2 regions of the Geodermatophilus sp. URMC 63 genome follow, and region 2 is predicted to be linked to the other one. Evidence: predicted binding sites of a transcription regulator. Region 2 holds the regulator's gene; the other holds the start of a gene.

Region 1 (11,856 bases), 560 kb from region 2:
CCCGGCGACGCCCTCTACCTCCCCCGCGGCTACCTGCACTCGGCGGTGGCGCTCGGGCAGACCAGCGCGCACCTGACCATCGGGGTGCACCCGGTCACCCGCTGGGCCGCCGCGGAGTCGGCGCTGGACCTGGTGCGGGTGCTGGCCGCCGACGACCGCGAGCTGCGCCACTCGCTGCCGGTGGGCCTGGACCTCGCCGACCCGGCGACCGTGCGCGAGGACGTCACCACGGTCGTCGCCGCGCTGCGGGACTGGCTGGACCGGATCGACCCCGACGAGGTGGCCGACCGGCTGCGGGCGCGCACCTGGGACCAGGTGCGCCCCGAGCCGGTCGCGCCGCTGGCCCAGGCGACCGCGGCTGCGGCGCTCACGCCCGACACCGTGCTGCGGCTGCGCCGCCGGCTGCGCTGCAGCCTGCGCCCCGCCTCCGACGGCCGGGCCGGGGACGACCGGGTCGTCCTGGTCGGCGGGCGGCGCCGGCACCAGTTCCCCGCCGCGACCCGGCCCGCGCTGGCCGAGCTGCTGGCCGCCGGGGAGCTCAAGGTCGCCGACCTGCCCGGGCTCGACGCCGACGACCGGCTCGTCCTCGCCCGGCGGCTGGTCACCGAGTCGATCGCGGTGGTGGCCGACGCCACCCTCCCCGGCGGGGCCGTCGACGGCGTCCCCGCCACCGCCCCGGAGCCGGGCCCGCACGGTCCCGGCGCCCCCGCGCGGGACGCCGGCGGGGACGATGGGGAGCGTGCCGATGCCCTCGGGACCGCGTCGTGAGCCCGCAGCGCAGCCCCGGGTGAGCGCCCCGACGGGCGCCGCCACCTCCCCCCGCGGCCGGCTCGACCCGACCCGCTGCTCGGTGACCGCCGAGGCCCGGGGCGACTCCCCCGTGGGCACGGCCGGGCCGGCGCAGCGCTGGCTGCTCGTCGAGCAGCCGGGGCCGTGGGGGCGCGACGCGCTGACCCAGTCCCGGTTCGACCGGGGCGTGGTCGCCGGCCTGACCGCCCGTGCCCGGGCCGAGGGCGTGCGGGTGCTGCTGGTCCGCCGCCCCGGCGACCGCCTGGTCGACTCCGGCCGCCGCTGGGCCTACGTCGACGGCCGACCGGGCTCCGAGGGGCTGTGGTGGTCGGTGCGCGACAGCGACGCCGACCTGCTCGACGCCCCGTGGGACGGGTCGGTGGGTGAGCGGACGCAGCGCCCCACCTACCTGGTGTGCACGCACGGCCAGCACGACGCCTGCTGCGCGCTGCGCGGCCGGCCGCTGGCCCGCGCGCTGCCCGCGCCCAGCCCGGCCGACGTGTGGGAGTGCAGCCACCTCGGCGGCTGCCGGTTCGCGGGCAACGTGCTCGTCCTGCCGCACGGGTTCGCCTACGGGCAGGTGCCCGGCGACGGCGCCGACCTGGTCGCCGCCCACGCGCGCGGCCAGGTGGCGTTGCCCTGGCTGCGCGGCCGGTCGGGGCTGCCCATGCCGGCGCAGGCGGCGCAGGCGGCCGCGCGCGCGGAGCTCGGGCTGCTCGGGGTCGACGACCTGCTCCCGCGCTCCTCCCGCAAGCTGCCCGGGTCCGCCGCCGAGGAGGCCGCCGGCGTCGAGCGGTTCGAGGTGGTGCTGGCCGGCCCGGACGGCGACGTCGCCGTCCGCGTGGAGAGCCGGCCCTCCGAGGAGGCGGCGCAGCTGACCTGCCGGGCGCTGCACCCGGCGCACTCCCGGACCTGGACGGCGCTGCCGGTGTCGCCGGCCGGCTAGTGCAGGCCGGGCCCGCGGGCGAGCAGCAGGGGGATCGCCAGCTCGGCGTCGGTGAGCGAGCCGTGGTAGCCGACCAGCCGGCTGGGGCCGGGCTCGGTGATGCCTGCGGTCATCGCCCACGGGCCGCGGGCCAGCGCGACGACGTCGCCGATGCGGGCGGCCAGCCCGCCGTCGACGGGGCCGAAGACGCCGCTGGCCACCGCCTCCTCGCGGCTGGTGACCCAGGCGCGGTCGCCGAGGACGCCGCGCCAGGCGTCGAGGACGTCGTCGGCCGCGCCGGGGACGGCGTGCACGTAGCGGGCGCGGGGCTCGCCGGCCAGCAGGGCGACGCCGTCGAGGAGCACGGGCTCCTCGTCGAGGTCAACGCGGGTGTGCGGGGGGACGTCGAGCATGCCGTGGTCGGCGGTGACCAGCAGGGCGGCGTCGTCGGGCAGGCCGGCGAGCACCTGCTCCACCAGTCGGTCGACCAGGGCGAGCTGCAGCCGCCAGCTCTGGGAGTCCAGCCCGCGGACGTGCCCGGTCAGGTCGAGCTCGGGCGTGTAGCCGTAGACCAGGCCGGCCGGCGCCGCGGCCAGGGACTGCAGGACCACCGCGGCGAGGTCGCCGGCGCCGACCGTGCCGGAGTAGCCGGCGCCGCGGTAGGCCGCCGTGCTCAGGCCCGAGCCCCGGTAGGCGTAGGGCGCGACGGCGGTGACCGGGACGCCGGCCGCGGCGAGCTGCTCGAAGACCGTCGGCCGGGCCTGCCACACCGCGGGGTCGGGGTCGTCGGCCCACTGCACGTGGTTGAGGGTGCGGTCCTCGCCGGGCACGGCGGTGACGAAACCCAGGACGCCGTGCCCGCCCGGGGGGACGCCGGTGCCCAGGGTGGTGAGGCTGACCGGGGTGGTGCTCGGGCAGGGGGCGGCGAGATCGCCGGCGGGGGTGGCCAGGCCGGCGAGCACCGGGGCGAGCGCGGCGTGCGCGCGCAGCAGGTGCGCGCCGAGCCCGTCGACGAGCAGGACGGCGACCCGGCGGGCGCCGACCAGGGCCGCGGTGAGACCGAGCGGGTCGGGCGGCAGGTCGCCGCGGTCGACGGGGACGCCGAGGGCCGCGGCCACGCCGGGCAGGACGTCGGCGAGGGTGGCGGCGCCGTAGGCGGGGCGGGTGAGGCCGGGTGGCAGCGGAAGGACCTCGTCCTCCCCACCCTTCGCGAGCTCAGGGCGGGCCCCGGGACGAGGCCGACTCGGACTGGACATCAGGGGCGGGTCGCCAGCACGTGCAGGCCGGTGGCGACGTCGCGGTAGGGCGAGGTGCCGGCCAGCGCGAGCTCGAGGCGGCGGACGGCCTCGGGGTCGGCGCCGGAGGCGGCGTCGAGCAGGTCGGTGACGACAGCGACCCCGCGCCAGGCGCCCGGCTGCAGGCCGGCGTCGGCGACGAGGGCGAGCAGGTCGCCGGGGCCGAAGCGGCGGCGGGCCGGGCGGGTGCGGCCGGGGGCGGGGTCGCGGTCCTCGAGCAGCGCGAGGGCCTCCTTGGGGTGCCCACCGAGGGCGCGGGCGAGGACGGCGCCGGCACGGTTGGCGGTGGCGATGCTCACCTGGCCGCCGGGGCGCAGCGCGCGGGTGATCTCGCGCAGGGTGGCCGCGGGGTCGTCGACGACCTCGAGCACCGAGTGGCACAGGGCGAGGTCGTACCCGTCGTCCCCCGCGTGGTCGTCGAGGGGCAGCTCGTGCAGCAGGTCGCCGTCGCCCTGCAGTCCGCGCACGCGGTCACCGACGCCGGCGGTCTGCGCGCGCCGCTGGAGTGTGGCCAGGGCGTCGGCGCTGGGGTCGACGACGGTGACCTGGTGGCCGAGGCGGGCGAGCGGGACGGCGAAGACGCCGCTGCCGCCGCCGACGTCGAGCACCCGCAGCGTGCCGCCGGCGCCGACGAGCGGGTCGAGCGCGGCCCACACCGCGGCGGTCCGGACGGGCAACTGCTCGCCGGTGGACGGGGCGGGGGCGCTCACCCCGCCGACCCTACTGGCGGGCGGGCGGACCCACCGGGCGCACGCCGGGCCCCCTGCAGGGAGCCGATCAGGCCGGGACGCGGTCGGCGGCCTCGCGCAGGTCCTCGACGACGATCTTGCGCATCCGCAGCATCGCCTGGGTGGCGCGCTGGGCCCGGCCGGGGTCGGGGTCGCCGACCAGGGTGAACAGCTCGACCGGGATCACCTGCCAGGAGACGCCGAAGCGGTCCTTGAGCCAGCCGCACTGGCTCTCCTCGCCGCCGTCGGTCAGCCGTGACCAGTAGTGGTCGACCTCGTCCTGGTCGGCGCACATGATCTGGAAGGAGATCGCCTCGGTGAAGGCGAACTCCGGGCCGCCGTTGAGGCCGACGTAGTCGTGCCCGTCGAGGGTGAAGCTCACGGTCATGGCGGTGCCCTCGGGCACTGGCATGTCGGGGCCGTAGCGGGTGACCTGGGTGATCGAGGAGTTCGGGAAGACCGACGTGTAGTGCTCCGCGGCCTCCTCGGCGCGGCCGTCGAACCACAGGCACGGGATCTGCTTCGGCATGGCTGATGCTCCTCCTGCTCCTGTCGGCTGGGTGCCGGCGTCGAGGAGTAGACCGCGCGGCGCGGCCGGAGTCATCGGTCTCCGGGACGCCGCCCGGCGGTCGCCCGCGCGGGTCGGTCGTGGAGCAGCAGCGGCGAGACCCCGACGGCGACCGGCGTGTCGGCACCGCGACCCCGTGATCACCGGCTGGAGCGGCGGGGCCGGCACGTCAGTGGCCGGAGCTGCCGGGGCTGGAGTGCCACAGTTTGCGGGGCGCGGCGGCCGCGGCGCGGCGGGCGGCGGTCGCGGCGTCGTCCCCGGCCGGCTTCACGTCGGCGTAGGGCGACATCCGGAAGCCGGTGGGGTGCACGAGCACCGGCCGGACCACCACCGGCCGGGCACCGTGCGAGGCCGCCGCCCCGGCGATGGCCTGCTCGGTGTACTCCCCCGGCGCGGCCATGTGCTCGGCCACCGCGGCCGGGCCGCCGGTCTCCCACGCCTCGTGCAGCGCCGGCAGCTCCCACGCCCCGGTGGCCCGGATCGACACCCCGCGCGGGCCGGTGCGCCGCAGCACCCCGCGGATCACCAGCAGCCAGGAGTGGAACACCGTCGCGGCGTAGGGCCCCTGCACGTCCTCGAAGAAGGTCGAGTCGGTACAGCCGGTGCCGTCGTCGAGGGTCACGAACACCACCCGGCGCCCCGAGCGGATCGGCGGCGTCTGCGTGGCCACCTTGACCCCGGCGACCAGCACCTCGGCGCCGCTGCGGCTGCCGAGCAGCTCACCGGCCGGCACCGCGCCGATCGCGGCGAGGAAGGGCCGGTAGAAGTCGACGACGTGCCGGCTGGCGTCCAGCCCGAGCACCTCCAGCTCGGCGCGCACCAGCTCGGCGTCGGTGAACTCGGGCAGCCCCGACCCCGCGCCCCAGGACGGCGTCGTCTCCGGGCCGCCCTCGTCCGGAGCCTCGTCCGGGCCACCCTCGTCACGGGTGTCGTCACCGGGCAGCTCCAGGCCGAGCAGGTCGAGGCTGAGCTGTCCCACCGAGCCGGCCCGCGCCCCGCTGCGGCTCCACCGGTCGAGCTCGCCGATCTGCAGCAGCAGGTCGCGGCGGGTCACCGACCCGCGGGCGCGGGTGGGCCGGCCGGCCTCCCGGTCGCGCACGCCGAAGCCGTAGAGGGAGTCGAACCCGCCGGCCAGCACCAGCCGCTCGACCACCGGGCGCGACACTGACGCGCGCGTCCAGAAGTCGGCGAGCGACCGGTACGGCTGCCCGGCGACGACCCGCGCCACCTCGTCGTCGGAGATGCCCTTGACGTCGGAGAGCGCCAGCCGGATGCCGTAGCGGGAGGGGTCGGGCATGGCCGCCGGCATCCACTCCGGCCGCCGCCAGTCGGTCCGCCGGTCGGCCGCGGCCAGCCGTTCCACCCGGTAGCTGCCGGCTGAGGCGTTGACGTCGAGGCCCAGCACCCGGACGCCGAAGTTGCGGGCGTCGTCGAGGATCAGCCGCTTGGGGTACATCCCCGGGTCGTGGGTGAGCACCCCGGCCAGGAAGGCCGCCGGGTGGTGGGTCTTGAGCCACGCCGACTGGTAGGTGGGCAGCGCGAACGCCGCGGCGTGGGCCTTGCAGAAGCCGAACGAGCCGAAGGCGACCAGCACCTCCCACACCCTCTCGACCACCTCGACCGGGTAGTGCCGCAGCGCCTCCGGCACGAACCAGGCGCGCACCTCCGGGTGCAGCTCCCGGTCGCCCAGCGCCCGGCGGGCCTCGTCGGCCTGGGCCAGGTCGCAGCCGGTCATCCGCGCCACGATCTGCAGAACCTGCTCGTGGAAGACCACGACGCCGGCGGTCTCGCGCAGGAACGGCTCGAGGTCGGGGTGCGGGTAGACCGGGTCGCGCCAGCCGTTCCGGGCCAGCAGGAACGGCGTCACCATGTCGCTCTTGACCGGGCCGGGCCGGAACAGCGAGATGTCGACGACGATGTCCTCGAACGTCTCGGGCCCGAACTTGCCGACCAGCTCGCGCTGCCCCGGCGACTCGATCTGGAACATGCCGAGGGTCCGGGTGCTGCGGATCAGCTCGAAGGTCGTCGGGTCGTCGCGCGGGATCGCGTCGACGTCGACGATCTCGCCGTCGACCCGGGCCACCTCGTCGAGGGCGTGCGCGATCGCCGACTGCATCCGGATGCCCAGCAGGTCGAGCTTGAGCAGCCCGAGCTCCTCGACGTCGTCCTTGTCGAACTGGCTCATCGGGTAGCCGAGGTAGCTGCTCTCCACCGGGGTGCGGTCGAGCAGCGTCGCGTCGGACAGCAGCACCCCGCACGGGTGCAGGGCGATGTGCCGGGGCAGGCCGTCGAGGCGGGCGACGAGGTCGAAGAGCAGGTCCAGGTCGCCGGTGCCCCCACCCCGCCGCGAGCCCAGCCGGCTGGCCCGCAGCTCCGGCAGGTCGCGCAGCGCCGCGTGCACCTGGTCGGCCCGGACGTGCGGGAATGCCTTGGCGACGGCGTCGACCTCGGCCGGCGGCAGCCCGAGCGCGGCGCCGACGTCGCGGATGGCGTGCCGCACCCGGTAGGTGTCCATCATCGAGATGCAGCTGACCCGGTGGGCCCCGAAGCGGTCGATCACCGCGTCGTAGACCTCCATCCGCCGGGCGGACTCCACGTCGATGTCGACGTCGGGCAGCTGGTGGCGCAGCGGGGAGAGGAAGCGCTCCATGAGCAGGCCGTAGCGGATCGGGTCGACGTCGGAGATGCCCAGCAGGTAGGTGACCAGGCTGCCGGCACCCGACCCCCGGGCGGCGGCGCGCACCCGCAGGCTCCTGATGAGGTCGACCACGTCGGCCACGGTGAGGAAGTAGGACGGGTAGCCGAGGGAGTCGATGACGGCGAGCTCGTCGTCCAGCCGCCGCCGCACCCGCTCCGTCGGCGCCGTCCCGCGCCGGCCCAGCCCCGCCTCGCAGCGGGCGCGCAGCACCTGCGAGGGGCTCATCCCCCGCTCGCCGGGCGCGGTGACCACGTCGAGCTCGGGGTAGCGCACCGAGCCCACGCCCAGGTCGCCGGTGACGTCGACGGCGCACTGCTCGGCCAGCCGGGCGGTGCGCTCGAGCAGCCGCAGCGCGGCGTCGCGGTCGGGACCGGCGAGGTCCGCGGCGACCTCGGCCATCTCCTTGCCCGACTTCAGGTACCCCTCGGCGGTGCGCCGGTCGACGTGCCGGGTGTCGAGGGCGACCAGCCGCCGGGAGGCGTCGAGGACGTCGGCGGTGGGCGCGTCGAGGGCGTCGACGTACCGGACGGCGTTGGTGAGCACCACCGGCACGCCCTCCTCGGTGGCGAAGCGCAGGAGCCGCTGCGCGCGGGAGCGGTCGCCCTGCCCGCGGTGGTGCACCAGCTCGACCACCAGCGAGCCGGGGCTGAACACCGAGCGCCACGCGGACAGCCGGGCGGCAGCGACGTCGGCGCGCCCGGTCGCGAGCGCCCGGCCCACCGGTGAGTCGGGCCCGAGCACCGCGACCAGCCCGGGAGTGTGCTCGGCGGCCATCGCCAGGGAGGCCACCGGCTCGCCGCGGGTGCCGCGCAGGTGGGTGGCGCTGGTCAGCCGGCACAGCGACCGCCAGCCGGCGCCGTCGCGGGCGAGGAAGGTGACCCGCGGCAGCCGCGGGTCGACGCTCGCCCCACCGCGCGCCGGGCTGCGCCGTGCCGGGGACCCCGCGGGAGCACCCCGTCCCGCCGCACCCCGCCCCGCCGCGCCTCGCCCCGCTGCGCCCGGACGCCCCGCTCTGCGCGCGGACAGCTCGTCGTCCTCACCCAGCACGTGCGCCCGGGCCGGCGGCACAGCCGTGTCCACCGACGGGGCGACCGCGAGGTCGACCCCGAACAGCGGCCGCAGCCCCGCCGAGCGGCAGGCGAGCGCGAACTTCACCGCGCCGTAGAGGCCGTCACGGTCGGTCAGCGCCAGCGCCGTCATGCCGTGCTCGGCGGCGCGCGCCACCAGGTCGACGGGGTGGTTGGCCCCGTACCGCAGGGAGTACCCGGAGGCGACGTGCAGGTGGACGAAGGGGTCGCCGGTCACCGCCCGCGCGCGGGACGGTGGGCGGTGCCCCCGACCACGCGGGGCCGCGGAGCGGGCTCGGGCGTGCCGGCGAGCAGGTCCTCGACCACGGCGAGGAAGGAGCCGACGTCACGGACCAGGTCGTCGGCCTCCCGCTCGGTGACCGCGCGGGACAACCCGGCCTCGGCGGCGGCCCGCTTGCCCGCGCCGGCGGCGAAGAAGGTGGCCCACTCCCCCAGCTCGGGGGCGACCTGACCGAGCAGCACCCAGGCACTGCGCGGCCGGCGACGGCCGCCCTCCGGCCGGGTGCGGGCGGCGAGGACCGCCGCGGCCGCCCGCAGCGCACCCAGGTGGGCGGTGGCGTAGCGATCGCGCGCGTCGGTGGCGCGGGCGGCCTCGCCCAGCGCCCGGGTGGCCTGGCCGAGCAGCTGCGCCGCGGCCGCCGGCAGCGGCGGCGGGAGGGGCAGCTGGTCGGCCATCTCACGGGTCAGCGCGTGCGCGGCGCCCATCAGTCGTGCACCCGCACGAGCGACCACTGGTTGTCGGCGGCGTCCCAGGACAGGTCGTAGACGCCGGCGAAGCTCATCCGCGACCGCCCGGCCCGCACCGCCTCCACCCGGAAGACCTCGCGGGCCGCGACCAGGTCGGCCGAGGCGCCGCCGGGGGTGCCGGCGGGCCGCTGCCACCAGGGCGCGGTCTCCACCCACGAGTCGAGCAGCTCGCCGACGACGTAGCGCCACTGGCCGCGCCAGAACTGCGCGGGGCCGAGCGGACCCCGCTCGACCAGCACCTCCTCGCCGACCCGCTCGCCGACCTCACCCAGCACCCGGCTCATGCCCGACTCCCCACCCCGTGCCCCTGATCGGTCGCCACCGCCCCGGGCGGGGAAGGTCCCGAGAGCGGTGACGACCGTTCGAACGCGTGTTCGAACGAGTCGAGTACACCCGACCCCGCTCGTCGCGTCAAGCCGGACCCGCCCGGGAGGAGGACCGCCTCGCCACCTCCCCCTCCGGGCCCCTCCGTGCGCGCGGGACGGTACGGCGGGGCACCGACAGCGGTGGCAGGATCGGCCCCATGAGCCGCCCCACCCACCCCCGGGTGGCCGTGTTCGCCGACCTCCTCGCCGAGGCGGGCGCCGGCGGGCGGGTCCACGAGCTCCCGTCCGGCGCCCACACCGCCGCCGAGGCCGCCGCGGCGCTGGGCGTCCCCGTGGGGGCGATAGCCAACAGCCTGGTGTTCGACGTCGGCGGCGCGCCGCTGCTGGTGCTCACCAGCGGCGCCCACCGGGTCGACGTCGCCAGGGTCGCCGCGCTGCTGGGCGTCCCCCGGGTCGCGCGCGCCTCGGCCGACTTCGTCCGCGAGCACACCGGCCAGCCCATCGGCGGGGTGTCCCCCCTCGGGCACCCCGCGCCGATCGGCACGCTGGTCGACGTCGAGCTGGCCCGCCACGAGCGCGTCTGGGCCGCGGCCGGGCACCCGTCCGCGGTCTTCCCCACCACCTACGACGAGCTGCTGCGGCTGACCGCCGGCACCGCCGCCGAGGTCGGCGACGGCCCGACCCAGGCCGCCCGGGCGGAGGACGCCACGAGCACCGGGGCCACGAGCACCGGGGCCACGAGCACCGGGATCGGGCGCACCGGGATCGGGCGCACCGGGATCGTGGCCACCGAGACCACCAGCACCGAGACCACCTCCGGCCCCGCCGCCGCGGTGGCTCCGTGAGCGAGGAGGGAACCGTGACCGGCACGACACCCGCGACGCGGGTGACCGAGCTCCCCGTCGGCTGGCTGCGCGACCACATGCACGAGGCGCTGTCCATCTACGGCGAGGCGATGGGCTACGACGCCTCGGTGGTGGCCGGCCGCTACGGCTACGCCGTCCAGCACACCGAGCGCCCGGGGTTCCGCGCCGTCGGCGCCTTCGCGGCCGCGCCCACCACGGACGCGCCGTCCGGCGAGCAGCTCGTCGGCTTCGGGTACGGCTACCTCGTCGCCCCCGGGCAGTGGTGGCACGACCAGGTGCGCGCGGCACTGGACCGGCGCACCGCCAAGCGCTGGCTGCCCGGCGCCTTCGAGGTGTGCGAGCTGCACGTCCACCCCCAGGCGCAGAGCCGCGGACTGGGCCGCCGGCTGCTGCACGCGCTGGTCGAGGGCGTCCCGGCGCCGGCCGCGCTGCTGTCCACGCCCGACGCCGACACCAAGGCCTTCCGGCTGTACCACGCCGACGGGTTCGTCGACCTCGCCCGCGGACACCACTTCCCCGGCGACTCCCGCCCCTTCGCCATCCTCGGCGCCCGGCTGCCCCTGCGGCCGGTCCCCGGCTCCTGAGCGTGCGGGAGCCGGACCGGGCCGTCGACGCCGTCGTCGTCGGCGCGGGGCACAACGGGCTGGTCGCCGCCTGCTACCTGGCCCGCGCGGGGCTCACCGTCGAGGTGGTCGAGCGCGACGACGTCCTCGGCGGGGCGGTGTCCACGGTGGAGCGCTGGCCGGGCGTCCGGGTCGACCGCGGCTCGAGCGCGCACGTCATTGTCCGGCACAGTGGCGTCGTCGAGGAGCTCGACCTCGCAGCAGCCGGGCTGCGCTACCTCGACTGCGACCCGTGGGGCTTCGCGCCCGCGCCGGTCCCCGGCGATCCCGGTCCCGACGGCCGGCCGCTGGTCCTCTCCGTCGACCTCGACGCCACCTGCGCCTCGATCGCCGCCGCCTGCGGGAAGGACGACGCGGCCGCCTACCGCCGGTTCGTCGGCGTCTGGGGGCCGCGCAGCCGCGCCGTCGTCGACTCCTTCGGCCGCCGTCCCACGCCGCTCGGGCTGGCCCGCGCCTTCTGGCCGCTCGGGGCGCCGACCGGTGACACCCCGCGTACGCCCGGCGGCGACCTCGCCGTCGACTTCCTCGGCTCCGGCGACGCGCTGCTCGACCGCTGGTTCGGCAGCGAGCGGCTCAAGGCGGCGCTGGCCTGGTTCGGCGCCCAGTCCGGGCCGCCGATGAGCGAGCCGGGCACCGCGGCGATGGTCGCCTGGGTCGCCCTGCTGCACGACGTCCCGCCGGGGCACCCGGTGGGTGGCTCGGGCGGGCTGACCGCGGCGCTGCGGCGCCGGCTGGAGTCCGACGGCGGGCGGGTCACCCTCGGCGACGGCGCCGCGCGGCTGCTCGTCGACGACGAGCGGGTCACCGGCGTCGAGACCGTCTCCGGACGGCGGCTCACCGCGCCGGTCGTCGTCGCCGCCTGCCACGTGCTGGCCACCCGCGACCTCGCCGGGGAGTCCGCCCCGCCCGCGCTGGCCGGCGCCGCGCCGCCGGTGGGCAACGGCTTCGGCCTGGTGCTGCGCTGCCTCACCGACGCGCTGCCGGCCTACCCCGGCGTCGACCCGGCCGTGTCGGCGGCGGGCCTGCAGCTGCTGTGCACCGACCGGGCGCAGCTGGCCGCCGCGCACGGCGACTGGCTGGCCGGCAGGCTGCCCCGCGAGCCGGTGCCGCTGGCGATGTCGTTCTCCGCCAGCGACGACAGCCTCGCCCCGCCCGGGCAGCACGTGGTCACCGTGTGGGGGCAGTGGTACCCCTACGACCTCG
Region 2 (11,856 bases):
CACTACATCTGCAAGCCGAACGCGGGCGTGTCTCTTCCACCGAGATGTGCTCGCAACCCACCGGTGACCAGGCGCGAGCATGATTCCCACCCGTCACACGACACGCCGAGGGCCCCCGCGTGTCGGCGTGCGGGAGAGGGTGGAAGGGGCGTATGGAACGCGCGCACGGGCACCGCCGGAGGGCGGGTCGGTCGGCGGTGGAGGCGCTCGCGGAGGCCCCGCCCGGTACCGGGACCCGGACCTGCCGCGACCGGCGAGGACGCCGGGACGGAGAGCTCAGACCGGGCGGCGGACGGCGGGACGCCCGCCGCGCGGGTGGGACGCCAGGTCGTTCAGGCGGATCGGGCGGGTCAGCAGGTCCGGCTCCCCGACCTCAGCGGAGGACGCTGCGGAGGACCCCGCGGAGGCGCCGGAGCCGTCCGGAACGGCGGGGGTGCCGACGGCGACCGCCGACATCTCGGCGGTGAGCGCCCGGTGCCGGCCTGCACCGGCGGACCCGTCGGCGGGCGCCCGGTGGCGGCCCGCTGCGGCGGACCCGACGGCGGGCTGCTCGGCGGTGCCGTCGGCGCCGTGCCGGCGGCCGGCACGGAACGTGCGGCGTGCCGGCTGCACCGCGGCCATCACGACGGTCGCGTCGGGACGGGGTGAGCCGTCCTGCCGGTCGCGATCGCCGGTGTCGGCGGTCGGTGACTCGGCCGGCGTCCCGGTGTGCGCGAGGGACAGGTGCCGCTCGGGCAGGCGCACACCGGCGAGGTCGACCCAGGTCGGCTCGCCTCCGTCGCGCCACCGCACCTGCGCCTGGCAGCCGCCGCGTTCGTCGTGCCGCCAGCCCAGCATGGCGCCGGGAGCCCAGCCGCCGTCCACGCACACCTCGACGTCCTGCGGCGAGCGGAAGACGACTGCGGCCCGGCTGCTCACGGCTGCTGACACGTCCTCGACCGTAGGTGCCGGCGAGGCTCCGGTCCGTGAGCGACCTCGCGCGGAGGGTTGACGAACTCGCCGCCGCCCTCTCGTCCATGTCTGCCGGAGCTCGGCGGCCGACCCGGCCGCCCCGCAGCCGGCGCTCACGGCAACTGCAGGACCTGCCCGGGCACGACGGACGAGCCGCGGAGGTCGTTGAGCTCCTCGATGGCGTCGACCACGACGCGCACGTCGTCCCCGTCCGCGGCGACCTCCCCCGCGATCGACCACACCGTGTCGCCCGGCTCGACGACGACGCTGCTCTCCCCCGCGAGCCGCAGGCCGCCGCCGGCACCGCCCACCAGCGGCGCGAGCCAGGCGCCCAGGCCGACCGCTCCGCCGAGGGCGAGCACGGCGACGAGGCGCCGCCCCCGCCGGGTCAGCCGCACGGCGGCCGGCGCGCAGCCGCCGCGGACGGGGCCACCGGTGGTACCGGAACGCAGCGGCCGCCCGCTCGGACGGGCCGGGTCGCGCCGGGCGCCGGGCCGCTCGGAGGCCGGCCCGGCGGTGCGCACGCCCGCGGCGGCCGGGTGGTCGGGGACGGGGCGCAGGTGCCCGCCGACACGCGGGCCGGAGCCCGGCAGGGCTCCGGGCGCTGCCGGCCGGGCCGGGCGGTCGACAGCCGCCACACCTCCGCCACCGGCACCGACACCGCCACCGGCCGCGGACCGGAGCGACGGCCGCCACGGGACCTGGACCGTCGCGTCGAACTCCAGCACGTCCTGCCGCACGGTGCCCATGACCACTCCTCCTCGTCGGTGTCATCCGGTCGAACGCCTGTTCGATCGAACGCCTGTGCGATTCCTAGCGCAACCCGCCGACGGGGTCGACCCCGACACCTCCCGGCGATTTCGAACACACGTTTGAAGTACCGGCTCCGAGGCGCTACCGTCCGACCAGCACCCGTCCGCCGTCGCCTCCGGGCGCCGAGGCGGTCCCGTCCGGCCGGCGGTCCCGAACGAGGAGCCGCGGCCGGGCAGGAGCAGGACACGAGGGCCGTGGCGACACGGCCGGCGAGGAGGAGACGTGGCGGGCACGAGCGGGACCGGCCAGCGCACACGCACCGGCGGGACGTCCCGCCGCGCGGGCAGCGGCGCGGGTGGGGAGGAGACCGGCGCGGTCCGCACCTTCCCCGACCGCACGGAGGCCGGCGACGGCCTGACGCAGCGGCAGCGCCGGGTGCTCGAGGTCATCCGCGACTCGATCGAGCGCCGCGGCTACCCGCCCTCGGTGCGCGAGATCGGCGAGGCCGTCGGCCTGTCCTCCGCGTCGTCGGTCGCCCACCAGCTCTCGGTGCTGCAGAAGAAGGGCTGGCTGCGGCGCGACCCCAACCGCCCCCGAGCGCTCGACGTCCGGCTGCCCGGTGAGACGCCGGGCGAGGCCGCCGCTCCCGCCGCTGCCCCCACCGGCGCCCCCGCCGGCGCCTCCGCGGCCGACACCGGTACGCCCACCTACGTGCCCCTGGTCGGCCGGATCGCCGCCGGTGGCCCGGTGCTCGCCGAGCAGGCGGTCGAGGACGTGTTCCCCCTCCCCCGCGAGCTGGTCGGCGAGGGCACGCTGTTCATGCTGCGCGTCGCCGGTGACTCGATGGTCGACGCGGCCATCTGCGACGGCGACTGGGTCGTCGTGCGCCAGCAGCCCACCGCGGAGAACGGTGAGATCGTGGCCGCGATGCTCGAGGGCGAGGCCACGGTGAAGACCTACAAGCGCCGCGACGGGCACGTGTGGCTGCTGCCGCACAACCCGGCGTACGAGCCGATCCCGGGCGACGAGGCGACCATCCTCGGCCGTGTCGTCACGGTGCTGCGCCGGGTCTGACCCCGCACCGCTCGCCGGCCGGCCACCCCGTGGGGGCGGGTCGGCCGGTCAGCGACCGACGGGCGGGCCGGCCAGGTCGCGCCGCCGGCACAGCCGCCCGCCGATCCAGACGAGGACGGCCGCGACGGCAGCGGCCACCAGCCCGGCGGTGACCGGCGAGGGGCCGCCACCGTCGCCGGAGAGCAGTCCCGCCAGCGACGGGTCGGCCGGGGCCGACGGCGCAGCCGGCGTCGAGGCGGCGGTGGCAGCCGGCACCGGGACCAGCGTGACGTCGCCGGGCACGCCCTCCCCGGCGACGAGCAGCGCGCCGCCGTCGGCGGTGAAGGCGACCGCCTCCCCCTGTGGCTCCGCGGGCAGCGCGACGCGCACGGGCTCGCCGGCCAGCGCGCCCGGGACGTCGGAGCCGGCCAGCGGCCAGACGTAGGCGTCGGTGTAGGTCCGCAGCGCGATCCGGCTGCCGTCGCGCGCGACCGCGCCACCGGTGACCAGCAACTGGCCGGCACGCCCGACCGGGCCGCCGGGCGTGCCGGTCAGCGTGAAGGACACCGTGCCGACGTCGGCCAGCCCGACGGTGCCGCCGTCGACCAGCGGCGCGGCCGGCCGGTAGACGTGGCTGGCGCCCAGGACCTCCTTGGTGACCACGTACGGGGTGCCGTCCGGGGCCAGCAGCAGCGCCTCGGCGTCGTGCGCGCCGTCGGGATAGGTCAGCCGGTACAGCGCGGTGGCGCCGTCGGGACGCAGGGCGATGAGCGCGACGGTGGCCCGGGTGCCGTTGTTGTCCCCGGTGTCGGCCAGCCAGACCGTGCCGTCCGGGCCGACCGCGAGGTCCTCGGGGTCGTAGGGGTCCAGCGGGGCGGTCACGACGTCGACGACCTGGCAGGTGTCGTCCAGCACGTACACCGCCACCTGGTCGCCGCCGTCGGCCGTCGCCACCAGCCGGTCACCGACGTCGACCAGACCGGACAGCTCGGCCAGCCGCGGATCGGTGACCTGGCAGCGGACGGACCCCGCGGCCGGCTCCTCGGCACCGGCGGACGGCGCACCGGCCAGCGTCACGGCCAGTGCCAGGGCCGGCGTCAGGGCCAGGTAGACGCGGGCGGCCACCCCGCGGCGGGCCCTGCGACGGCCGGGAACGGGCCCGCGACGCGCGTCACGACCGCGCGGACGGACGGCCGGCTCGCGCACGAGGCCAGCGTGACAGCACGGCTGCGTCCAGTGCGTGAACCACGCCCAGCAGCAGGAGGCCGACGGCCGCGCCGACCACCGCGTCGGTCACCCAGTGGAAGTCCAGCGACACCATGGCCACACCGGCGGCCACCGGCCCGAGCACGCTGAGCCACCACAGCGTGCGCTGCACCCGCGGACCCAGCCGGTACTCGACCGCCTGCCAGCGGGCCACCCCCCACATGAGCACGGCGTTGGCCACGTGCCCGGAGGGATAGGAGGCCCCGTCGCGGTGGAAGAACGACCCCGGGTAGGCCGGGGCGGTGCGCCCGGTGCCGAACTTGAACGCGTAGACGACGACGGTGAGCAGCGCCAGCGCGGTGAGGACCCGCACCAGCGGGAGCAGCGTCCGCCGCCGCACGCACAGCCAGCCGACCAGGACGGCCAGCACCGCGAGGATGGTGCCGCGCCCGCCGATCTGGGTGACCGCCCAGACCGGCCAGTAGGCCGGGGAGTCGCGCAGGTCCCAGCCGCTGACCACCTCGGAGACCCGCAGGTCGACCCACTCGAGGTAGCCGCGGCTGAGCAGGTCCACGGTGACGGCGGACGCGACGAGGAAGGCGCCGAGCAGCAGCCACCACGGCGGGCGGCCGGGGGTGACCACGCGGCCGGGCAGGGCGGCGGGCTCGCCGGGCCCGTCCCCGGCCGGTGCGCCGTCCCGGCGCCGCACCACGCCGCTGGTCATCGGGTCACGGTACCGGCCCGTGACCCGTCCGTGACCTCGGCCGCCCGGCGGCGAGGCGGACGGCGAGGGCGGACAGCGAGGGCGGACGGCGAGCCGCCCGGGGCCCGGCGCGGAGCCGGGCACCCGGGCGGCGGGAGCGGGGAGGACCGGTCAGCCGACGGGCACGGCGAACCGCTCGAGGGCGGCGGCCAGGCCGCCGTCCACCCGCGCGGAGAGCCGGGTCCCCGACGCCTCGTGCTGCTCGCTGAGCACCTCGCCGTCGCGGTGGACGCGGGCGACCAGGTCACCGCGGTCGTAGGGCACGAGCACCTCGACCTCGACGTCCGGGTGCGGCAGCCGGGTCGCGACGATCTCGCGCAGCCGCTCGATGCCCTCGCCGGTGCGGGCCGAGACCCAGACCGCGCCCGGCAGGGCGCGGCGCAGGGTCAGCACGTCGTCCTCGGTCATGGCGTCGACCTTGTTGACGACGATCAGCTCGGGCACCGCCGCGGCGTCGATCTCCTGCAGCACCACGTGCACCGCGTCGATCTGGCCGAGCGGGTCGGGGTCGGAGCCGTCGACGACGTGCAGCAGCAGGTCGGCACCGGCCACCTCCTCGAGCGTCGACCGGAAGGCGTCGACGAGCTGGTGCGGCAGGTGCCGCACGAAGCCGACGGTGTCGGTGAGCGTGTACTCGCGGCCCTCGGGCGACTGCGCACGCCGCACCGTCGGGTCGAGGGTGGCGAACAGCGCGTTCTCCACCAGCACGCCGGCGCCGGTCAGCCGGTTGAGCAGGCTGGACTTGCCCGCGTTGGTGTACCCGGCGATGGCCACGCTCGGCACGGCGTGGCGGTCGCGGCCCGAGCGCTGGGTCGCGCGCGCGGTCGCCATGCCGGCGATCTCGCGACGCAGCCTGCTCACCCGCGACCGGATCCGCCGGCGGTCGGTCTCGATCTTGGTCTCACCGGGACCGCGGGTGCCGATGCCGCCACCGCCGGCGACGCGGCCACCGGCCTGCCGGGACAGCGACTCACCCCAGCCGCGCAGGCGCGGCAGCATGTACTGCATCTGCGCCAGCTCGACCTGGGCCTTGCCCTCCCGGCTGGTGGCGTGCTGGGCGAAGATGTCGAGGATCAGCGCGGTCCGGTCGACCACCTTGACCTTGAGGATCTTCTCCAGCGCGTTGAGCTGGCCCGGGGTCAGCTCCCCGTCGCAGATCACCGTGTCGGCGCCGCTGGCGGCGACGATGTCGCGGATCTCGGCGGCCTTGCCCGAGCCGACGTAGGTACCGGCGTCGGGCTTGTCGCGCCGCTGGCTCACGGCCTCCAGGACCTCCGAGCCGGCGGTCTCGGCCAGCGCGGCGAGCTCGGCCAGCGACCGGTCGGCGTCGGCCTGGGTGCCCTCGGTCCAGACGCCGACGAGGACGACCCGCTCGAGGCGCAGCTGCCGGTACTCGACCTCGCTGATGTCGGCGAGCTCGGTGGACAGCCCCGCCACCCGGCGCAGCGCGCCACGGGCCTCGAGGTCGTAGGAGCCGGTCGTGTCGTCGTCGTCCCACTGGCCGGCCGGGGCGGGACGGGCGGCCTGCGCGCGCTCGGCCCGGTCCTGCGCGTCCGCGAGCACGGCGCGGTTCTGTGCGGTCGTCATCGGGTCCAGCGTGACACGCACGCCGTCCACGGTCACCTGGGTTGTCGTCTCTGCAGTCGTCATACGGCCGGAACAACACCGGAACGGGTCAGGTGCATCCCGCGGGGAGCCGGGTACGGGCGAGACGACGACCACGATCCAGGGAGGCACCCGTGAGCACCAGCAGCAGCGAGGGCACCGACGACCCCGGCCGCGACCCGGTCGGTCTGGAGGTGCCGCGCAACCTCTTCGGCGGCGCCGACCAGGACACCGGGGCCGGCAAGCCCCGCGGCACCGGGAACGTGGGCCCCGGCGACAAGCCCGAGGCGCCGACCGACGAGCCCGAGACCCGCGCCGACACCCCGGACACCCCCTAGGAGCCGAGCCACTCCCGGGTGAGCTGCCCCGTCGCGACGACGACGGCGGGGCCGTGCAGCACCGTCGTCTCCGGGGAGACGTCGACCGTCAGCCGCCCGCCGGGGACGTCGACGACGACCGTGCCGTGCTGCGGCCCGTCGGACCCGCCGGCCAGGGCGGCGTAGGCGGTGGCGCAGGCGCCGGTGCCGCAGGAGCGGGTCTCCCCCACGCCGCGCTCGTGCACCCGCAGCCGGACGTGGGCGTCGGCGCCCTCGGCCGGCCGGGCGAGCACCTGGACGAACTCGACGTTGACGCCCTCGGGGAACACGCCCGCGTCGAACACGGGTTGCGCGGTGAGGTCCAGGGCGTCGAGGTCGGCGTCGGTGGCGCAGACCAGGTGCGGGTTGCCCATCGAGACGGCCTGGCCGGGGAACACCCGCCCCGCCACGGTCGCCGCACTGCGACCGAAGGGCCGGGCCGGACCCATGTCCACCCAGTACGTGCCGTCGGCCCCGGCGCCCACCCGGCGCGGCCCGCCGCGGGTGCCCACCAGGACGCCGTCGGCGCAGGCCGCGCGGTCCAGCAGCCCCTCGGCGACCAGCACGTGCAGGAACAGCCGGACGCCGTTGCCGCACATCTCCGCGTACGAGCCGTCAGCGTTGCGGTGGTCCATGAACCACTCGCAGCGGTCGAGGTCGGCGCCGAGGACGGCGGCGGCGTCGGGCACGTGCCGGCTGCGCGCCACCCGCAGCACGCCGTCGCCGCCGAGGCCGGCGCGGCGCTCGCACAGCCGCTGCACCAGGGCGGCGTCGAGGCGGTCCTCCGGCCAGCGGTCCCCGTCGGGGTCGGGCAGGACGACGAAGTCGTTCTCGGTGCCGTGCCCGAGGAGGAACCGGTCGCTCACCGCCCGATCGTACGGCCGGTGAGCAGCTCCTCGACGGCGTCGGGGAGGTCGGGGCGGGCGGCGTCGAACCAGGTGGTGGTCGCGTCGCGGCGGAACCACGAGCGCTGCCGCCGGACGAAGCGCCGGGTGGTGGTGACCGTCCGCTCGCGGGCCTCGGCGGCGGTGAGCGTGCCGTCGAGCTGCGCGAGCACCTGGGCGTAGCCGAGCGCGCGGGACGCCGTCGGTCCCTCGCGCAGGCCGTCGGCGGCGAGCGCCGCGACCTCGGCGACGAAGCCCGCCGCCCACATCCGGTCCACCCGCTCGGCCACCCGGGCGTCGAGCTCGGCCGGCTCCCGGTCCAGGCCGACGACGACGGCCGGGTAGTGCGGCCTGGGTTCGGGCAGCGTGGCGCGGAAGGGCCGCCCGGTCAGTTCGACCACCTCCAGCGCGCGCACGATCCGCCGTCCGTTGCTCGGCAGCACCGCCGCCGCGGCTGCCGGGTCGACGGCGGCGAGGCGGGCGTGCATCTCGGCCGCGCCGGCGTCGGCCAGCTCGGCCTCCAGCCGGGCGCGGACCGCCGGGTCGGTGCCGGGGAACTCCAGGTCGTCGAGGACGGCGCGCACGTACAGGCCCGAGCCGCCGACCAGCAGCGGCACCACCCCGGCGGCGCGCAGCCGGTCGACCTCGGCGCGGGCCAGCCGGGCGTACTCGGCCACCGAGGCGGCCTCGCGGACGTGCCACACGTCGAGCAGGTGGTGGGGCACGTCCTGCCGTTCGGTGGCGTCGGGCTTGGCGGTGCCGACGTCCATGCCGCGGTAGAGCTGCATGGAGTCGGCGTTGACCACCTCGCCGCCGAGGCGCCGGGCCAGCGCGACCGACAGCGCCGTCTTCCCGGTGGCGGTGGGCCCGACGACGGCGACCACGGGCGGCAGGCCGGTCACCGCGCCTCCCACACGGCCACCAGGTAGCCGACCCCGTACGGGGCCTCCTCGGCCAGGAGCCGCGCGGTCACGGGCCGCCCCGCCAGCAGCGCCCCCACGCCGCGCCAGACGGGCACGCCGGCGGCCAGCAGCCGCCGTCCCTCCGCGGTATCGAGCGCGGCCAGCGCGGCGGCGTCTCCCGCGGCCAGTGCGGCGGCGACGGCGGCGTCGAAGGGCGCGGCCGCGGCGTCCAGGTGCCCGGGGGCCTTGACGCTGCGTCGGGCCGAGCCGTCACCCATGGCCACCACCCCGACCGGCCCGGGCACCCCCGCCACGACCGCGGCCAGCTCCTCCGGCCCGACACCGACGCACTCCCCCGTGTACCCGGCGGCGGACAGCAGCGCCGCCCCGACGGTGAGGGCCGGCGGCATGCGGCGGCCTCCCGGGCGCACCCCGCCGGACAGCGGCACCTCGACGTCGACGCCGAAACCGCGCAGGTCACCGGCGTCCCCGCGCCCGTACCGGCCCTCCGCGCCGGGCCCCACGACCACGACCAGCTCGGGCCGGGCGGCGAGCACCGCGTCGACCGCCTCGGCGCAGGCCGCCCGCAGGCCGGCGGTCTCCTCGGCCGCGCGCCCGGCGACGGCGGGGAGCAGCAGCGGCGGGCACGGGCAGAAGGCCACCGACTGGGACGCAGCCGGGCGGACGACGGGGGTGCTGCTCACCGCAGCAGTCTCGCCGATGCGGCGTGGGACACTGCGGTGCGTGTCGAGCACGGAGAACCCCGGAGACGGGTCGCAGCAGGTCCCCTCGCCCGAGACGGCCGGTCCCGACGTGACCACGCCCGACGTGACCAGCCCCGACGTGACCACCCCTGACGTGACCCCCGACGCGGTGACTCCCGATGCCGGGACACCGGCCGCGCCGACCCCCGCGGCGGCGGAACTGGCCGACCCGACGGACGACGCCGCCGGAGCGGCCGCGCGCGAGGCGGTCGTCCCGGAGGCGTCCGCCCCGGAGCCGTCCGCGCCGGCCCCGGCGCCGACGGCCCCCGTGGCCGAGGCGGTCGTCCCGGAGGCGGTCGTCCCGGAGGCCTCCGCGCCGGCCCCGGCGCCGACGGCCCCCGTGGCCGAGGCGGTCTCGAACTCCGCGCAGTGGGGCCGGGTCGACGAGGACGGCACCGTCTACGTCCGGACCGCCGACGGGGAGCGGGCGGTCGGCTCGTGGCAGGCCGGCGACCCCGCCGCCGGCCTGGCCCACTTCGCCCGCCGCTACGACGACCTGGCCACCGAGGTGTCGCTGCTCGAGGCGCGGCTCAAGGCGCACACCGGCAACCCGTCCGAGCTCAAGGCCAAGGCGCAGACGCTGGCCGAGACCATCCCCACCGCCACCGCCGTCGGCGACCTCGACGGGCTGGCCGCCCGCGCCCGGGCGATGGTCGGGACGGCCGACTCCGCCGCCGCCGAGTCCCGCGCCGAGAAGGCCGCCGCCCGCGCCGCGCAGGTCGCGCGCAAGGAGGCGCTGGCCGCCGAGGCCGAGCAGATCGCCGCGGAGTCGACGTCCTGGAAGGCCGCCGGCGACCGGCTCAAGGCGATCGTCGAGGAGTGGAAGACCATCCGCGGCATCGACCGCAAGACCGACGAGGCGCTGTGGACCCGCTTCGCCACCGCCCGCGACGCCTTCGGCCGCCGGCGCGGTGCGCACTTCGCCGCCCTCGACGCGCAGCGCGGTGAGGCCCGCGCGGCCAAGCAGGAGCTCATCGCCGAGGCGCAGCGGCTGTCGACGTCCACCGACTGGGGTGCCACCAGCGCGGCCATGCGCTCGCTGATGGACCGCTGGAAGGCCGTGCCGCGCACCAGCCGCGACGGCGACGACGACCTGTGGAAGCAGTTCCGCGCCGCGCAGGACGTCTTCTTCAGCGCCCGCTCGGAGTCGGACAAGGCCCGCAACAGCGAGCAGCTGGCCAACCAGCAGGCCAAGGAGGAGATCCTCGCCGAGGCCGAGAAGCTCGACCCGTCCGGCGACCTGCGGCAGGCCCAGAACGCACTGCGGAAGCTGCAGGAGCGCTACGACGCCATCGGCCACGTGCCGCGCGGGGCGATGCGCTCGCTGGAGGACCGCATGCAGGCCGTGGAGCAGCGCATCCGCGGCGCCTCCGACGCCGGCCGGGTGCGCACCGCTCCGGAGAACCCGATGGTCACCTCGATGCGCGCCGCGGTCACCAAGGCCGAGGAGCAGCTGGCCAAGGCCGAGGCCGCCGGCGACGGCCGCCGGATCGAGGAGGCCCGCGCCAACCTCAGCACGCGACGGGAGTGGCTGGCCGAGGCCGAGAAGACCGCTTCGCGACGTTAGCGACCCGGACGAGGACGGCTCCCCTGCAGGGGCCCGCCGCGAGCTCGCGAGCGGTGGGGGGCAGGGGGGTCCTCTCTCAGGCGGGGGCGCCGACGCGGGGCATGCCGAGCAGCACGCCGGGCGTCGTCGGCCGGGTGCCGGCCTCGTGCGCGTCTCCGGCGCGGGTGCGCCGGTGCGACAGCAGCGGCCCGTCGGCGACCAGGTGGTGCGGCGCGGCCGCGGTGACGACGGTCTCGACGACGTCGCCGGGCCGCACGCTCTCGCCACCCGCGAAGTGCACCAGCCGGCCGTCGCGGGACCGACCGCTCATCCGGCCGGTGCGGGCGTCCTTGCTGCCCTCGCCCGCGGCGGCCAGCAGCTCGACGGTCCGCCCGACCTGGGCGCGGTTCTCCGCGAGTGAGATCTCGTCCTGCAGCGCGGTCAGCCGCAGGTAGCGCTCCTGGACGACCTCCTTGGGGAGCTGGCCGTCCATCTCGGCGGCCGGCGTCCCGGGGCGCTTGGAGTACTGGAAGGTGAAGGCGCCGGCGAAGCGGGCCCGGCGCACCACCTCGAGGGTCTGCTCGAAGTCGGCCTCGGTCTCGCCGGGGAAGCCCACGATGATGTCGGTGGTGATCGCGGCGTCGGGCATGGCGGCCCGGACGCGGTCGATGATCCCCAGGTAGCGGTCCTGCCGGTAGCCGCGGCGCATCCGGCGCAGGACGTCGTCCGACCCGCTCTGCAGCGGCATGTGCAACTGGTGGCACACCGTCGGCGTCTGCGCCATGGCCTCGATGACGTCGTCGGTGAACTCGCGCGGGTGCGGGCTGGTGAACCGGACCCGCTCCAGGCCCTCGATGCGTCCGGTGGCGCGCAGCAGGTCGGCGAAGGCACCGCGGTCGCGGAACTCCACGCCGTAGGCGTTGACGTTCTGACCCAGCAGGGTCACCTCGAGCACGCCCTGGTCGACCAGCGCCTGCACCTCGGCCAGGATCTCGCCGGGACGGCGGTCCTTCTCCCTGCCGCGCAGCGCCGGGACGATGCAGAACGTGCAGGTGTTGTTGCAGCCGACGCTG

What was found. Region 2 encodes LexA, which represses DNA repair genes until DNA is damaged. Its sites were predicted from a motif close to TCGAACANNTGTTCGA; they were not measured.
Region 1: ACWIZO_RS23565 (DUF6504 family protein) is a predicted target of LexA. The motif match lies at 9,201-9,216, and genes of this name have one in related genera.

Annotation. Positions count from the first base shown of each region.
Region 1 covers NZ_CP199956.1:4,844,913-4,856,768, forward strand. The annotation lists gene ACWIZO_RS23530 (cupin domain-containing protein) at 1-768, shown strand, start outside; gene ACWIZO_RS23535 (sucrase ferredoxin) at 788-1,735, shown strand; gene ACWIZO_RS23540 (alkaline phosphatase family protein) at 1,732-2,970, opposite strand; gene ACWIZO_RS23545 (class I SAM-dependent methyltransferase) at 2,970-3,719, opposite strand; gene ACWIZO_RS23550 (VOC family protein) at 3,787-4,266, opposite strand; gene ACWIZO_RS23555 (DNA polymerase III subunit alpha) at 4,475-8,308, opposite strand; gene ACWIZO_RS23560 (SAV_6107 family HEPN domain-containing protein) at 8,305-8,796, opposite strand; gene ACWIZO_RS23565 (DUF6504 family protein) at 8,796-9,122, opposite strand; gene ACWIZO_RS23570 (YbaK/EbsC family protein) at 9,362-10,009, shown strand; gene ACWIZO_RS23575 (GNAT family N-acetyltransferase) at 10,024-10,614, shown strand; gene ACWIZO_RS23580 (phytoene desaturase family protein) at 10,617-11,856, shown strand, end outside.
Region 2 covers NZ_CP199956.1:5,401,797-5,413,652, forward strand. The annotation lists gene ACWIZO_RS26160 (hypothetical protein) at 277-930, opposite strand; gene ACWIZO_RS26165 (LysM peptidoglycan-binding domain-containing protein) at 1,065-1,700, opposite strand; gene lexA (transcriptional repressor LexA) at 1,987-2,778, shown strand; gene ACWIZO_RS26175 (hypothetical protein) at 2,827-3,882, opposite strand; gene ACWIZO_RS26180 (phosphatase PAP2 family protein) at 3,929-4,687, opposite strand; gene hflX (GTPase HflX) at 4,838-6,313, opposite strand; gene ACWIZO_RS26190 (hypothetical protein) at 6,466-6,669, shown strand; gene dapF (diaminopimelate epimerase) at 6,666-7,553, opposite strand; gene miaA (tRNA (adenosine(37)-N6)-dimethylallyltransferase MiaA) at 7,550-8,473, opposite strand; gene ACWIZO_RS26205 (hypothetical protein) at 8,470-9,177, opposite strand; gene ACWIZO_RS26210 (DUF349 domain-containing protein) at 9,218-10,804, shown strand; gene miaB (tRNA (N6-isopentenyl adenosine(37)-C2)-methylthiotransferase MiaB) at 10,881-11,856, opposite strand, start outside.